3 regions of the Nesterenkonia suensis genome follow, and region 1 is predicted to be linked to each of the others. Evidence: riboswitches for the same ligand, from Rfam matches in the RefSeq annotation. Region 1 holds a riboswitch; each other region holds the start of a gene.
What was found. A riboswitch is a leader RNA that binds a small molecule or an ion and turns the genes downstream of it on or off. The one in region 1 is predicted to bind S-adenosylmethionine.
Positions count from the first base shown of each region.

Region 2: it holds a riboswitch for S-adenosylmethionine, as region 1 does, so the genes downstream of both, ACYVKI_RS01670 (O-acetylhomoserine aminocarboxypropyltransferase/cysteine synthase family protein) here and ACYVKI_RS00865 (methylenetetrahydrofolate reductase) in region 1, are expected to answer to the same signal.
Region 3: it holds a riboswitch for S-adenosylmethionine, as region 1 does, so the genes downstream of both, ACYVKI_RS01935 (nitrite/sulfite reductase) here and ACYVKI_RS00865 (methylenetetrahydrofolate reductase) in region 1, are expected to answer to the same signal.

Region 1 is NZ_BAAGRN010000001.1:197,023-202,491, forward strand. Features, by position in the region: gene metE (5-methyltetrahydropteroyltriglutamate--homocysteine S-methyltransferase) at 1-1,820, opposite strand, end outside; gene ACYVKI_RS00865 (methylenetetrahydrofolate reductase) at 2,004-3,008, opposite strand; SAM riboswitch class IV at 3,071-3,210, opposite strand; gene ACYVKI_RS00870 (helix-turn-helix transcriptional regulator) at 3,379-3,666, opposite strand; gene ACYVKI_RS00875 (sodium-dependent bicarbonate transport family permease) at 3,790-4,722, shown strand; gene ACYVKI_RS00880 (P-II family nitrogen regulator) at 4,733-5,035, shown strand; gene ACYVKI_RS00885 (thermonuclease family protein) at 5,062-5,469, shown strand, end outside.
Region 2 is NZ_BAAGRN010000001.1:387,251-392,719, reverse strand. Features, by position in the region: gene ACYVKI_RS01680 (SGNH/GDSL hydrolase family protein) at 1-650, shown strand, start outside; gene metX (homoserine O-acetyltransferase MetX) at 714-1,829, opposite strand; gene ACYVKI_RS01670 (O-acetylhomoserine aminocarboxypropyltransferase/cysteine synthase family protein) at 1,933-3,321, opposite strand; SAM riboswitch class IV at 3,461-3,577, opposite strand; gene ACYVKI_RS01665 (alpha/beta fold hydrolase) at 3,787-4,662, shown strand; gene ACYVKI_RS01660 (acetyl-CoA C-acyltransferase) at 4,832-5,469, opposite strand, start outside.
Region 3 is NZ_BAAGRN010000001.1:441,184-446,652, reverse strand. Features, by position in the region: gene ACYVKI_RS01940 (phosphoadenylyl-sulfate reductase) at 1-591, opposite strand, end outside; gene ACYVKI_RS01935 (nitrite/sulfite reductase) at 588-2,312, opposite strand; SAM riboswitch class I at 2,316-2,402, opposite strand; gene ACYVKI_RS01930 (ABC transporter substrate-binding protein) at 2,517-3,473, opposite strand; gene ACYVKI_RS01925 (ABC transporter permease) at 3,498-4,160, opposite strand; gene ACYVKI_RS01920 (ABC transporter permease) at 4,157-4,807, opposite strand; gene ACYVKI_RS01915 (ABC transporter ATP-binding protein) at 4,807-5,469, opposite strand, start outside.

The DNA of each region.
Region 1 (5,469 bases):
GTCACCGGGCCGGTCAGCATGCCCTTGACGGGCCGGCGGGTCAGTGAGGCGGCGTAGCGGGTCCACTCCACAGTGATCGGGTCCGGGCGGTGCACGTCGCCGAAGAGGATCGGCGGTCGCAGGCAGCGCGAGCCGTAGGACTGCACCCAGCCGTGGGCGGTGGTGATGAACCCCTCCAGGTTCTCCGCGAAGTACTGGACCATGTCATTGCGCTCCGCCTCGCCATGCACCAGCACGTCCAGACCCAGGTCCTCCTGGCGGCGGATGCAGTCGGCGATCTGCCCGCGGATGGCCTGCTCGTATCCCTGCTGGTGGAGGGCGCCGCGTCGGTGGGCGGCCCGCACTCGGCGGATCTCGGGGGTCTGCGGGAACGAGCCGATCGTGGTGGTCGGCAGCGGCGGCAGATCCAGAGCCGCCTCCTGCGCGGCCCGGCGGTGTTCGGCGTCGGCCCGCCGACGGTCCTGGGGCAGCACCTCGTCCAGACGACGGCGCACCGCCTCCACCCGGACCTGCGGGTGCTGCTCCCGGAGCCTGCGACGCGAGGCATCATCGGCGCGCAGCCCCTCCAGAGCGTCCGGGACTTCGGAGAGGTGACCGGCCAGTGCCAGCACCTCGCCGACCTTCTGGTCCGCGAAGGCGAGCCAGCCGGCCACCTGCGGGTCCAACTGCGTCTCGCGGGCGGCGTCATGGGGGACATGCAGCAACGACGTGGAGCTGCTGACCGTCAGCGGACCCTCGTGGCGCTCCCGCAGCTGGTCCAGCAGCCCGGCGGCCCGGGCCACACCGGTGCGCCACACGTTCAGCCCGCCGACGACGCCGGCGGCCACAGTCCGTCCGGTCAGCGGCTCCAGGGCCTGCTCCGGGGGGAGCACGCCACGTTCGAGGTCGAGGCCCACCGCCTCGACGCCGGCTGCGCCGAGGACTGCCAGGGCGTCGTCGCCGGCGGTGCCGTAGCTCACCGGCACGAACAGCGCCGGGCGCTCCGTGAGCCCCGCGAACGCCGTATAGGCGGTGCGCAGGCCGGTGACGATCTGCTCCCGCGGGAGGTCCCAGCCGTCGGAGGCGAGGGCGGGCTCCTCCAGCTGCACCCAGGCCGCGCCGGCGTCCTGGAGGGCGCCGAGCAGGGTGGAGTAGGCGGTCACCAGCTCATCGAGCCGGTCGAACCGAGACTCCTGGGCGAGGCTGCCGTCGGTGCCGTCGGCGGGGCTCTCGGCGGAGCTGACGGCCTTGGCCAGCAGCAGGAAGCTCACCGGGCCCAGCAGGGTGGGCCGGGGGAGGGCCGCACCGGCCGTCTCGGCGGCCAGATCGCGGAAGGTGCGGAAGCGCTCGGCGACGGCGTCCGGCTGAGGGGAGAAGGCGACGTCGGGCTCGATCTCCGGCACGTAGTAGTGATAGTTGGTGTCGAACCACTTGGTCAGCTCCAGCGGCTCCACCGTGGAGGTGCCGCGGGCCAGCGCGGAGACCAGTGCCAGACCCTCACCGGAGTCCGGGGAGGCGGCGGAGAACCCGGCCTCGCGGAAGCGCCGTGGCACCAGGCCGAGCAGCACCGAGGCGTCCAGGACCTGATCGATCACGGCGCCGTCGGCCGGGATCGCCGAGTCCGCCTCCAGGCCGAGGCCTGCCAGATGGCCCAGGGTGCGGGTGCGGTGGGCGCGGACCGCCTCGCGCAGCGCGGCGACGTCTCCGCCGCGCCAATGGGCCTCCAGCGCCTTCTTGATCTCCCGGTTCGGTCCGATACGCGGGTATCCGAGTACGGTGGCCGGCAGGGCGGGAACCTGAGCGGGCGGCTGGTCCTCGGGGCGGGCAGGGGCGGTGGTCATGATGTCTCCTCTGTCAGATGTGTCAGGTGTGTCTGGGGTCAGACGCAGGTGATGGACGGGTCGCATGGAGTGCCCGGGCGGTTCGTCCCGGGTGAGGCGGCAGGGCGCACCAGGACAGCCGACCGCGACGCGGTCCGCAGGCATGAAGGGGCCCTGTGAGGTGGGGAGCGGTGCGCTCCGGCGTCAGGACAGCTCGGGTAGGACCCGCTGCTGACGTGCGGCATCCCGGATCCTGAGGTGATCGAGGATCGCCAGAGCGGCCGGGTGTTGGTTGAACGTGAACAGGTGCAGCCCGGGACATCCGAGCTCGAGGACCGCGTCGATCAGGTTCAGCGTGGCGGCCACCCCGCGGCGTCGTCGTTCGGCCGGGTCTGCGACGTCGAGGTAGTCCAACAGGTGCTGCGGCACCGGAACTCCCGAGATCTCCTCCAGACGCCGCAGCCGCGTGGGGCTCGTCAGCGGGGCCAGCCCGGCGACCACGGGCAGGTGGATGCCCTGAGATCGGGCGTCGTCCACCAGACGGGCGTAGTCCTCGGGGTCATAGAACACCTGGGTGATCGCGTAGTCGGCGCCGGCCTCCTGCTTCTCCCACAGTGCGCACAGGTCCGCCGCGTGGTCCCTGTCCGTGCCGGAGGGAGGATAGGCGGCCACTGAGATGGACACCGGACGGGCGCCCGGCCCCTTGGGAGGGTCCAGCCGCTCGTCCTCCACCTCGCGGACCAGGCGCACCACCTCGGCGGCCCGATTCAGTCCGCCGGGCTGGTGGACCCACTGCCGGCCCCCGTCGGGAGAATCCCCTCGCAGGGCCAGGACGTCCCGGACGCCGAGGTCCAGCAGCTGCTCCACGGCGCGGCGCACCTGGGCAGGAGTGCTTCCTGCGCTGATGAGGTGTGCCATCACGGGGGCGGGGGTGCTCCGGAGCAGGTGCCGGATGACCTCCAGGTTGGCCCCCTCGGGTTGGTTGTGGCCGTGGGTGACGGAGAAGTAGTCCGGACCGGCCTCGGCCAGCAGCTCGATGCTGCGCCAGGGGTCGCGGCCAGCGGTGGCGGGACGCGGCGGGAAGACCTCGAAAGAGATCAGCGAGCGGCGTCGGGTGCGCTGCACCAAGTAGGAGGTGTGTGACGTGTGGTCGTCCGAATCCAGGGCGTGCTGAGGCAGAGTGCCGGCGGACGGCACAGATGGTGTCATGGAGGGTCCTCCGTGTGGGGCGTTCATCATCGTTCATGAGGCGCCACAGGGAGGCTTCCCCTGCGCCGTGCTTGCCGCTGAAGATAAATTCATCGCAGTGAATACGAGTTTCGCGGCCGGATCGTCATCTGGGGCACCCCGTCACGCGGGAAAGGGTTGCCGACCGGCCAAGCCAGAGCTTATGTGACCGGTTCTCGTGATCCTTCGGTGTTCTTCTCTGCCACGACGCTAGCACGGTCGGGCATGCGAGAGAAGGGTCGACGTCATGGATGACGATATATGAACATAATGAACACGGGGTGCTGGCGTGAGGTGTGCGGCAGGGCGTGAGGCGTGTCCACGCGTCTCGTGGAGCGGTGCATCGACTGTGTCACGCAGGAGGGTCGCCGAGCGTGGCGAGGAGCTCTCCGATGCTGTGATGGCGCTCGAGGGGATGCCGAAGGGGCCGGTCGCGATGGATTCGATATCGATTGCGGCGGCCTTCGCGCTCCCTGTCGACGTATCCGTCGGCGATCAGGTCCGCCAGGATCCGCTGGGCGGCGCGCTCGGTGATCCCGACCTTCCGAGCGATCTCCCGGACGAGCATGCCGGGCTCTCTGGCGACGCAGAGGATGACATGGGCGTGGTTGGTGAGGAAGGTCCACTCTGAATCCGGCACGGGGTCAGTATAGATCCAGGGTGACAGAATAAACATGAAACAAAAGTCGTGTATTGTGTGTCAGCAATGGGGCGGCCGCCCGGTGGCCCCGTCGTGCAGGACCCTCCCGGAAGGACCCGCTGCATGCTCGACCCGGTCATCCTCTTCTTCGTCCTCGGCATCGCGGCCGGACTGCTGCGTTCTGAGCTGCGGCTGCCTGCCGCCGTCTATGAGCTGGTGACCATCGTGCTGCTGCTGGCCATCGGGCTCAAAGGAGGCGTGGAGCTGGCGAAGCAGCCCCTGGGAGAGCTGCTGCCGCAGATGGTCGGAGTGGTGGCCATGGGGTTCCTCCTCGCCCTCGCCGCGTTCCCTGTGCTCCGACTCCTGGGACGGCTGGCTCGCGTGGATGCCGCGTCGATCGCCGCGCACTATGGCTCTGTGAGCGTCGGCACCTACGCTGTGGCCGTTGCCTATCTCGGCAGTCGCCGTGTGCCTTTCGAAGAACACATGCCGTTGCTGCTGGTCATTCTGGAGGTGCCGGCGATCCTCGTCGGGATCGTGCTAGCCAGGGGCGTCAGCCGGTCCACACGCTGGGGCTCGGTGATGCACGAGGTGTTCCTGGGCAAGGGCATCGTGCTCCTGCTGGGGGGTCTGCTCATCGGCTGGGCCTCCGGGCCTGAAGGCGTCGTTCCGCTCGAGCCTCTGTTCATGGACCTCTTCAAGGGGATTCTGGCATTGTTCCTCCTGGAGATGGGGCTCATCACGGCAGGCCAGGTAGCAGGGCTCCGGAGACATGGGGTGTTTCTGGCCGCATTCGCCATCGGTATGCCGCTGTTCTCCGCAGTGGTGGGCACGGGAACAGCCATGCTGCTGGGCCTCTCCCTCGGGGGTACGGTGGTGCTGGCGACGCTGGCTGCCAGCGCGTCCTACATCGCGGTCCCGGCCGCCATGCGCATCTCCGTGCCGGAGGCGAACCCGACGCTGTCCTTGGCCGCCGCCTTGGGCATCACCTTTCCGTTCAACGTCCTGATCGGCATACCCATCTACCACGCCATGGCCACCTGGGTGCATGGCTAGGAGCAGGCTCATGGATCCGCACGCGCGCAAACTGCTGACCATCGTCACCGAGGCGGCCCTGGAGGGAAAGATCCTGCGTGATCTGGAGCAGCTCGGCACTCGTGGGCATACGATCACCGACGCCCGGGGAAAGGGCCGCCGAGGAGTGCGCGATGCAGGCTGGGAGGCCAGCGCGAACATCCGGGTGGAGGTCGTCTGTGACGCGGGCACCGCTCAGGCGGTCTCTGCGTATCTGCAGGAGCACTACTACCGGGACTATGCGATGACCGTGTGGGTCATCGACGTCGAGGTGCTGCGTCCGGAGAAGTTCTGACCTCGGTTCCGCCTAGGCTGACATGCATGCCTGACCAGTACCTGAGGAACGAGATGCGCCGGAATGTGCGGAGATCGGTGCGCCGGTCGCTGCACACTGCTTCCAGGAGTGCCGGAGGCGGCAGGTGGCGCGGACGCCGTTGCGGTGGCAGTCAGGGACTGCTGTGGTGGTTGGTGGGACTGGTGTGCCTGATCGTGATCGGTGCGGTGATCAGCTGGATCCTGGGTCAGGACGAGGGCCCGTTCCCCGAACGCTCCGAAGGGGCGGAACGCGGCACGTTGGTGCGGGTCGTCGACGGGGACACGCTCGTCGTGGAGCTGGACGGGCGTGACGAGCGGGTCCGGCTCCTGAACATCGACACCCCCGAGTCGGTGCACCCTCACCAGCCCGTCGAATGTCTGGGTCCGGAGTCCTCAGCGCATATGGAGTCACTG
Region 2 (5,469 bases), 190 kb from region 1:
TGGCGGTGCGCGGAAAGCTGATCGGGCAGATCCGTGACGACCAGATCGCCCCGGCGCTGGAACTGAAGCCTGATCTCATCACGCTCTGCGCCGGCGGCAATGACGTCATCCGGCCCGGCGGCGACCCTGACGAGACCGCCCGCACGTTGGACACCATGGTCCAGATCCTCTCCACCACCGGCGCTACAGTGGTGCTGTTCAACGGCCCCGACGTGCGGGAGACCCCGGTCGTCGGCTCGATCCGCGGCAAGGTGGCCATCTACAACGAGAACATCCGCACTGTCGCCGCCCGGCACGACGCCCTGGTGGCGGACATGTGGTCGCTCCGGGAACTGGCCCACCCCCAGATGTGGGACGAGGACCGACTGCACTTCTCCCCGCTGGGACACCACACGATCGCCACCATGGTGCTGGACACGCTCAATGTGAGGCACGAGTTGGAGCCGTCGACACCACGACCAGTGCCGGAGCGCAGCTGGCGGGAAGCGCGGGTCGACGACGTCGTCTGGGCTCGTCAGCACCTGTTCCCCTGGGTCGTGCGGCGGCTGCGCGGCCGCTCCTCCGGGGACGGGGTGACCGCCAAGCGCCCCACCTTCGAACCGCTCTTCGGCGGGGTGATGCCGCCGGGGACCTCAGCCGCCGAGGACTGACACGGTCCCGGGGCCACCTCTGTGCCGCCCCGAAGCCGGCGCAGGGCGTCCCGGTGCAGGACGTCACAGTCCGAGCGTCTGGCGCATCTGGTCGGCGAGCTGCTCGGGGCTGGTGAGGAAGCCGTCGTGGCCGATCGGTGAGGCGATCATGTGCACCCGGTTCTCGCCGGGCAGCAGCTGCGCCAGCTCACGGGACTGCTCCGGCAGATAGAGCCGGTCCGAGGCCACGGCGGCGATGAACGGGGTGGCGGTGACCCGGGACAGCGCCTGGGCGACGCCGCCGCGGCCGCGGCCGACGTCGTGACTCATCAGCGCCTCGGTCAACACGATGTAGGCATTCGGGTCGAACCTGCTCACCAGTTTCTTCGCCTGGTGGTCCAGGTAGGACTCCACCTGGTAGCGACCGCGTCGCCGTGCGCTCCAGGCGAAAGGATCCTCCTCGTCCTGCGATTCCCGGTGGAATCGGGCGCCGAACTCATGCTCGGTGCGGTACGTGATGTGGGCGATGCGGCGCGCCAGGCCCAGCCCGTCCTCCGGGTCCGGCCCGCCGTAGTAGTCGCCGCCGGCGAAGTGCGGGTCGTTCTCGATAGCTTTGATCTGGGCCTGGCCGAAGGCGATCTGCTCAGCGGTGGAAGCCGCTCCGCAGGCGAAGACCGCCGCACCGCGCACCCGATCCGGAAAGGTCACCGCCCACTCGAGGACCCGGGCCCCTCCCATGGACCCGCCGATGACCGTATGGAACTGCTCGATCCCCAGGTGGTCCGCCAACCGAGCCTCCAGCTCCACGGAGTCGCGGATCGTGGTGAAGGGGAAGCGCGAGCCCCAGGGGCGGCCGTCCGGATCCGGTGAGGCCGGACCCGTGGACCCGTAGCATCCGCCGACCATCGCCGGGGCGACCACGAACCACCGGGTGGTGTCGATGGGTCGCCCCGGCCCCAGCAGACCCTCCCACCAGCCCGGCGCCGGGTCGACGTCGGTGGAGGCGACATGCGTGTCACCGGTGAGGGCGTGGGCGACCAGGATCGCGTTGTCCCGGGCCTCATTGAGCGTGCCCCAGGTCTCGTAGGCCAGCTGCACCTGAGGCAGCCTGCCTCCCGTCTCGAAGACGTGCTCACCGACGTCGACGACGGCGAGCGCGCCAGCGGGACGGGGGGTCGAGGTCAGCACCTGGGCGGTCATGAGGCGGGAACTCCTGAGTCAGTCCGGGTTGGCTGGGCGGGGACGGTCAGTCGGAGGAGCGGGTCACAAGAGCGGGCGGCTCCGGTCGGCTCTCAGGCTAGCCTCAGCCCACCGGCGCCGGCTCTGCGACCGGCTGATTCTCACTCTGCGGACCCTGGGCACCGGCCGGAACGGCCTTCTGCAGGGCTTGCTCGAGATCGGCGAGGATGTCCTCGACGTGTTCCAGGCCCACCGAGAGTCGGACCAGGCCGGGCACGACGCCGGCGGCCCGCTGCTCGTCCTCGGTCAGCTGGCGGTGAGTGGTCGAGGCCGGGTGGATCGCCAGGGAGCGGACGTCCCCGACGTTGGCCACCAGAGAGTGGAGCTCGAGCGCATCCACCACGGCCTGGCCTGCCGGGGCTCCGCCGTCGACCTCGAAGGCCAGCACAGAACCGACCCCCTTGGGCAGGTAGCGCTGCGCCCGCTCGTACCAGGGGCTGGAGACCAGCCCCGGGTAGCTGACCCGCGTGACCGCCGGGTGGGCCTCCAGGAACTCGGCGACCCGCTGGGCGTTCTGCACGTGGCGCTCCACGCGCAGGCTGAGGGTCTCCAGGCCCAGGTTGATCTCGAAGGCGTTGTGCGGGGAGAGGGCCGGTCCGAGGTCCCGGAGCAGCTGCACTCGCGCCTTGAGGATGTAGGAGAGGTTGACCCCGAAGATCCCGTCGGCGCCGAGGTCCCGCCCGTAGACGATGCCGTGGTAGCTCTCGTCCGGGGTGTTGAAGCCCGGGAAGCGCTCGGGGTTCTGGGTGTAGTCGAAGTTGCCCGAGTCGACGATGACGCCCGCGATCGCCGTACCGTGTCCGCCGAGGAACTTGGTCGCCGAGTGGATGACGACGTCGGCGCCGTGCTCGATCGGACGGATCAGGTAGGGGCTGGTCAGCGTGTTGTCCACCACCAGCGGCGCTCCATGCTCATGGGCGACCTCCGCCACGGCCTCGAGGTCGAGGACGTCGCCGCGCGGGTTGGCCACGACTTCGCCGAAGAAGGCCCCGGTGTTCTCACGGATGGCGGCTCGCCAGGACTCGGTGTCGTCGGGGTCCTCCACGAAGGTGACCTCGACTCCGAGCTTCGGCAGGGTGTGCTTGAAGAGGTTCTGCGTGCCGCCGTAGAGGGAGGGGGAGGCGACGATGTGCCCGCCGGTCTCGACGATGTTGAGCAGCGCCAGGGACGCTGCGGCCTGGCCGGAGGAGACCAGCAGGGCGCCGGCGCCGCCCTCCAGTGCGGCGATCTTGTTCTCCACCGCCTCGACGGTGGGGTTGGTCAGACGCGAGTAGATGGGACCGAGCTCCTCGAGTCCGAACCGCTTGGCCGCGGCTTCGGTGCTCGGGAAGACGAAGGAGGTGGTCTGCTGGATCGGCAGCGCTCGGGCACCGGTCACCGGGTCCGGGAAGGCCCCGGCGTGGATCTGCTGGGTCTCGAAACGAGGAGCCTGGGTGCTCTCAGTGGTCGTCATGGACGTGTCTCCGTTCAATGCGGTCATAGTGACAGGACCGGCTTCGGAGACACTCCGGGCACAGAGACCCGAGAGGCTGCACCGTGGGGCGGCCCTGTCCTGAAGGACATGATGGTTGGGCCGCACTGTGATGTGTGATGGCCCGCGCTTGCCCCGCCGCATGGGCGGCAGGGCCTGGTCGTCACCCGGGGCACCCCACCGCGAACTGGAGGGTTGCCGGCCAGCAAACCGGGGTTTGACGCTGGCACTCTTGACCTGCCCCACAGTCTGCCCTGCAGACTGCGCTCCGGGCAAATCTGTGTCGTCCTGTGTCGTCCTGTGTCGTCCTGTGGCAACGCCGTCCGCCGTCGCAGCCGGCCGATCGAGAGTCCACCACGCGCCGACCATCTTGTTACCTCATAGTCACTTCTCGTATCGTGAGGCTGGCCACTCTCCCGACCGGCCCCTACGAACACCAGGAGCACCATACAGCCGACCTCAACCTTCGCCTCCCCGTCCGACGGCACACCACTGGCCACCTACCTGTGGGATCCCACCGAGCCGCCGATCGGCGTCGTCCAGATCACCCACGGAGTCGCCGAGCATGCAGGCCGCTACGACCGGCTGGCCCAGGCTCTCACAGCGGCCGGGTACCTGGTCCACGCCCACGACCACCGCGGACATGGCCATTCGGCCGACCCTGACGGCTTCGGAGATTTCGGGCCGGCGGGCTTTGCCGGACTGGTCGAGGACCTGGGAGCATTCGGCGCCTCGATCCGTCAGGAGCATCCGGAGCTGCCGCTGTTCCTGATCGCCCACTCGATGGGATCCATGGCCGCGCAGGAGGTTCTGCTGAGCCGTTCTGCCCAGTACGCCGGGGTCGTGCTCTCCGGGTCCACCGCCGTGGATGGCCTCGCAGAGATGATGAGCGGCGCCGCCGCGGACGATGACCAGCCGGCGGGGCTGGCGGCGTTCAACTCCGGATTCCACCATCGCACCGGCTACGAGTGGCTCTCCCGTGACGACGCCGAGGTGGACGCCTATGTGGCCGACCCGCTGTGCGGCTTCGACCTGCCGGAGGACACGGTACCGGCGATCCTCGCGGGAGGGCCGACGCTCGCCGACCCGGAGCGCCTCGCCCGCATCGAGAAACGACTGCCGGTGCTGATCATCTCGGGGCAGGACGATCCTCTGGCGGACGGCGGACGGCTGCTCGAGCTCCTGGCGCAGCGCTACCGGGAGGCGGGCCTGACCGACGTCACCTTGTCCGTGCACCTCGGGGCGCGTCACGAGATCTTCAATGAGACCACGCGGGAGGAGATCACCCAGGAGGTCCTCCGCTGGATGGCCCAGCGCCGCTGAGCCCAGAAGGACACGGCAGGACACGGCAGGACACGGCAGGACACGGCAGAAGACCCCGTGAAGATTCCGGAACCCCGCTGATCTGCATGGGGTGCCGGAATCTCGGCGGGGTCGAGCACTCGGCCCGGACAGGTCCGGAGGACCAGCCCGGGCCCGGCCCCTCAGGCCCTCAGGCCCTCAGGATCAGCGCATCCCCCTGGCCGCCACCGCCGCAGAGACCAGCGGCCCCCACTCCCCCACCGCGGCGGCCGAGCTCCAGTGCCAGATGCAGCAGCAGCCGCGCCCCGGACATCCCGACCGGGTGCCCCAGAGCGATGGCTCCGCCGTTGACGTTGAGCCTGCCCTCGTCCACACCGAGCTTCCGGGCGGAGGCCACCCCGACGGCGGCGAAGGCCTCATTGATCTCCACCAGATCCAGCTCGGCGGCGTCGATGCCCTCCTTCGCACACGCGGCGGCGATGGCATTGGCCGGCTGCAGCTGCAGCGAGGAGTCCGGGCCGGCGACCATGCCATGGGCACCGATCTCCGCGATCCATTCCAGTCCCAGCTCCTCGGCCTTCGCCCGGGACATCACCACCAGGGCGGCGGCGCCGTCGGAGATCTGGGACGCCGTGCCGGCGGTGATGGTGCCGTCCTTCGCGAAGGCCGGTCGCAGCGACCCCAGCGACTCAGCCGTGGTCTCAGCACGGATGCCTTCGTCGGTGTCGACGACGACGGACTCACCCCGGCGCTGCGGCACCTCCACCGGAACGATCTCCTCGGCGAAGAGCCCCTTCTCCTGCGCCGCGGCGGCGCGCTGATGCGAGG
Region 3 (5,469 bases), 240 kb from region 1:
CAGATTCACCGGCAGAGCGTGGCGGTTCGAGTAGTCGACGAGGTCGTCGAAGCTCCAGGAGGCGACCGGGTTGACCTTGATCAGCCCGTGCAGCTCGTCGAAGGTGACCAGCGGGGTGTCCACCCGCGTGGGAGCCTCGTCCCGACGCACTCCGGTGAACCAGAGCTTGTAGCCGCTCAGCGCCTCGGCGAGCGGCTCCATCTTTCGCATCCGGCAGCAGGCGGCGGGGTCCCGGCCGAACAGGTCCTTGCCGTACTCGGCGTCCTGCTCCGCCACGGTCAGCTTCGGGGTGACGTCGACGACGGTCACGTCCAGCTGGCGGGCGACCTCGTCACGGGCGGCGAGCGTCTCGGTGAAGTGGTAGCCGGTCTCCAGGAACAGCACGTCCACGCCGGGCAGCTGCTCAGCCACCAGGGCAGGCAGCACGGCGTCCGCCATGGAGCAGGCCACCGCGACGTCGGCGGTGTCCACGTTCCGCGCCACCCAGCCGATGACCTGATCGGCGGAGGCCTCCCAGCCGAGCTCCTCGGCCCCGGCGGCCGCCAGGGACCGCAACCGGTCCGCTGTGGTGAAGTCTGTGGTGGTCGTCATGCCGGCTCGACCTCCTTCTTCTGTAGCTCGGACTCGTCGACGCGGTGGCTCCACTGGGCGAAGGTCTCGCCGGACTGGCGTCCGGCCAGGTAGCGGCGCACGAGCAGCTCCACATAGTCGACGAGCTCCTCAGCAGTGACCTTCAGCCCGCGCACAGTGCGCCCGAGACCGGCCTCGTCACGGTCGACGAAGGTGAGCCCCCCGCCGAGGTGGACCTGGAAGCCGGGGCTCTTGCCGCCGTCGCCGTCCGGCAGCAGCTGGCCTTTGAGTCCGATGTCCGCCGTCTGGATCCGGGCGCAGGAGTTGGGGCAGCCGTTGATGTGCAGGCTCAGCCGGACCGGCATCTGATCGGCGACGTCGGCCAGGCGCTCCTCCAGCGCATCGATGGTCCGTGCCGCCGTGGTCTTGGTCTCCACGATGGCCAGCTTGCAGAACTCGATGCCGGTGCAGGCGATGGTGGAGCGGCGGAAGACGCTGGGCCGCGGATCCAGCCCCAGCTCCGCCAGACCGGCGGAGACGGCCTCGATCTCCTGTTCGGCGATGTCGAGGACCACCAGCTTCTGGTGCGGGGTGGTGCGCAGCCGGTGGGAGCCGTGACGTTCCAGCAGGTCGGCCAGCTCGATGAGCAGCGTGCCGGAGACCCGTCCCACGGTGGGGGTGACGCCGATGTAGTACCGGCCGTCCTTCTGCCGGTGGACGCCCACATGGTCCCCGGGGGTGTCCGGTGCGGCGGGCGGCGGACCGTCGGTGAGCCGCCGTCCGAGGTACTCGTCCTCGAGGATCTGACGGAACTTCGACGGCCCCCATTCGGCCAGCAGGAACTTCAGCCGGGCCTTGTTGCGCAGACGCCGGAAGCCGTAGTCACGGAACGTCTGGGTCACCGCGTGCCAGACCTCAGCGGCCTCCTCCTCGCGGACGAAGACCCCCAGCCGTTCGGCCAGCCGCGCATTGGTGGAGAGCCCTCCGCCGACCCACAGGTCATAGCCGGGGCCGTGCTCCGGGTGGAGCACCCCGACCAGGGAGAAGTCGTTGATCTCATGGACCACGTCCTGAGAGGGATGCCCGGTGATCGCGGACTTGTATTTCCGCGGCAGGTTCGCCAGCTCCGGGTCACCGATGTAGCGCCGGACGATCTCGGCGATCACCGGAGTGGGGTCGATGATCTCGTCCGCGGCGATGCCGGCCACCGGCGAGCCCAGGATCACGCGGGGGGTGTCTCCACAGGCCTCAGTGGTGCCCAGACCGACCGCCTCGAGGCGGCGCCAGATCTCCGGGACGTCCTCCACGGCCACCCAGTGCAGCTGGACGTTCTGCCGGTCGGTGACGTCCGCGGTGTCCCGGGCGAAGTCCCGGGAGATCTCGCCGATGACGCGCAGCTGCTCGGTGGTGAGGGCCCCGCCGTCGATCCGGACCCGCAGCATGAAGTACTTGTCGTCGACCTCCTCGGGCGGCAGGGAGTTGTGGGCCCCTGCCGGCACTCCGGGCCGCCGCTGGGTGTAGAGGCCCCACCAGCGGAATCGGCCGCGCAGGTCATCGGGGTCGATGGAGTCGAAGCCCTGCTTCGAATAGATCTGCTCGATCCGCTCGCGGACGTTCAGACCGTTGTCCGCCTGTTTGAACTCTTCGTTGTGGTTCAGCGGATCGGTGCCGTCGATCTTCCACTGTCCGTTCGGGCGCTTCGCGGGCCGTCGGGTGGGCGCGGCAGACACGTCAGTGCTCATGCTCCTCCATCGCTTCTGGCGTGAGCACCCGGCTCTCCCGGGTTGCTGCGGCGTCGTGGAGCCAGATCTCTCGGCCGCTCTGGATGGTCGGTGGTGTGAGCACCACGCTACTGCACGTCGCCGCACAGACGAAGATTCGACGTCACATGCCGTCATCTATGTTCATGTGTTCACCCCGCATGCGCAGTGCTCGCAAGCGGGTGCTCAGGTGTCGTCGAGCCCTTTCTCCTTCAGCCAGTCGGCGGCGACCTCCGCAGCAGGAGCCTGGTCATCCACGCTGGCCGCGTTGAGCCCATTGAGCTCCTCCTGGCTCAGCTCCGCGGTGACCGCCTCGATCAGTGCCGACGCCTCCGCGTCCACGGACTCGGAGACGAGCGGGACGATGTTCTGCGGCAGGACCAGCTCCTCCGGGTCCTCCAACCTCACCAGGTCATGGGCCTCGATAGCAGGGTCGGCGCTGTAGATGTCGGCGACCTGCACGTCACCGTCCAGCAGCGCGCGCACCGTCAGCGGCCCGCCGGAGTCCTCCACCGGCACCAGGGTGATCTCCACCCCGTAGACCTCCTGCAGCCCCTGCGGCCCATACGGACGGGTCTCGAACTCGGAGTTCGCCGCGATGCTGAGCTCCTCGTCGACGTCGGCGAGGTCGCCCACGCTGCTCAGCCCGCGCTCCTGGGCGAACTCCCCGGTGACCACGAAGCTGTCCTGATCGGTGGCCTCAGCCGGTGACAACGCGGAGATGCCCTCCGGCAGGCTGTCCTCCAGTCCGGCGAGGACGCTCTCGAGGTCCGACGCCTCAGACTCCGGGTCCACATACTGCAGCAGGTTCCCGGCATACTCCGGAAAGACGTCGATCTCCCCGGACTCCAGCTCCGGCATGTAGACCTCACGCTGACCAATGTCGAACTGCCGGTCCACCTCGTGGCCGGCCGCCTCCAGACGCTGGGCATAGAGCTCGGCGATGATTGTGTTGGAGTAGTACTGCTGGGATCCGACGACGATCGCACCGCCCTCGCCGCCCTCACCGTCACCCCCGCCCTCGGCCAGCGGATCCTCGGCGCCGCAGGCGGTCAGCCCGAGCGCGGCCAGACCGAGCAGCGTGACAGGCCCGCGCCCGCGCACGGCGAGACGGCTGACGGATCTCTTGACGGGGTGGGGCACGGGGCTCACATCCTCTCCTGAGGCTCAGACGATCCCGGGGATCCTCCTGAGCATCCGCTGGGCGATGACGAACACGGCGTCGGCCAGGACTGCCACGGTGATGACCATGAACGACGCTCCCAGCATCATGGCATAGTCATGGTTGCGCAGGCCCAGGAACAGCGGCCGACCCAGTCCCCCGGCACCCACATAGGCTGCCAGCGTGGCCGTGGCGATGACCTGGAGCGTCGCCAGGCGGATGCCGCCGAGGATCAGTCGCAGTCCCAGCGGCACCTCCACTGTGGTCAGCACCTGCCACGGGCTCAGCCCCTGGGCACGGGCCGCGTCCACCACCCGGCGGTCCACCGCCTCCACTCCCGCGTACGCGCCGGCGATGATCGACGGCACAGCCAGCACCACGAAGGCGATCATCGGCGCGGTGAGCCCGATGCCCACCGCCAAGGCGGTCAGGGTGATCAGCCCCAGCGTGGGCAGCGCCCGAGCGGCACCGGTGGACAGCACCGCCACCGCACGGCCTCGCCCCGTGTGCCCGATGATCAGCCCGATCGGCAGGGCCACCAGCACCGAAATCCCGACCGCCAGCACCGTGTACCAGAGGTGCTCGGCGATGCGCACTCCGAGCCCTCCCGGACCGGCCCAGTTCTCTATGCTGAGCACCCACTGGAGGGCGTCGACGAGCGGAGTCATCCCGTCGCCCCGGCCCGCCGGTGCTGCCAGGGCATGGCCAGCCGACCCAGCGCCACCAGCAGCAGGTCCACCACGACGGCGAGCACCACCGTCATCACGATGCCCGCCACGATCGAGGGCACGATGCCGCGCTGGAAGCCGTCGGTGAACAGCGAGCCGAGGCTGGTGACCCCCAGCACCGCGGAGACGCTGACCATGCTCAGCGTGCTCACCGAGACGACTCGCAGCCCGGCGAGCAGGGCCGGGCCGGCCAGCGGCAGCTCGACGGTGAGGAACGCGCCCATCCGGGAATGTCCGACCGCAGTGGCGGCCAGTCGGACATCATCCGAGACGGCGGCGAAGGCGTCCGCAGCTGATCGGACCATCAGCGCCAGGCCGAAGAGGGTCAGGGCGACGACCACGTTCAGCGTGTCCCGGACTCCGGTGCCGATCAGGATCGGCAGCACGATGAACAGGGGAAGCGACGGGATCGCATAGAGCAGACCGACCGAACCCAGCACGGGTTCACGCAGGCGACCGAGCCGGTCAGCGAGTCGGCCCACCGGCAGCGCGACCAGGAAGGCCGCCGCCACGGCCGGGAGGCCGAGCAGCAGGTGATCTGCCGTCAGACTCAGGATGCGAGGCAGATTCGCCAGGATCCACTCCATCAGAAGTCCCCGGGCCCGCGCTCCCGGCCCTCTGCCCCCGCAGCTCCTTCAATCAGTCCGATCGGCCGCCCGGAGCTGTCGATGACGGTCCAGCCCCCACCGACCCGTGGGGAGATCTGCAGTCGGCGCCGTCCCTCCTGGAGGCCCAGGAAGCGTGAGACGAAGTCGTCAGCGGGGTTCTCGACCAGCTCGCGGGGCGTGCCGGCCTGGGCCACCTCTCCTCCGGCCCGGAGCACCACGATCTGGTCCCCCAGGGTGAGCGCCTCCTCGATGTCGTGGGTGACGAAGATGATGGTCTTGCGCAGCTCCCCCTGCAGCTTCTTCAGCTGGACCTGCAGCTCCAGCCGGACCAGCGGGTCCACGGCTCCGAAAGGTTCGTCCATGAGCAGGATGTTCGGATCGTCGGCCAACGCCCGGGCCACACCGACCCGCTGCTGCTGGCCGCCGGAGAGCTGGGCCGGATAACGGGTCCCCAGCTCCGGCGAGAGATCCACCATCTCCATGAGGGACCGCGCCCGGCCCTGCGCCTCAGACCGGGAGACACCGTTGAGACGCGGCACAGTGGTGATGTTGTCGAGCACCCGACGGTGCGGCATCAGCCCGGAGTGCTGCATGACATAGCCGATGCTGCGACGCAGCTGCACCGGCCGACGCGAGGCGAT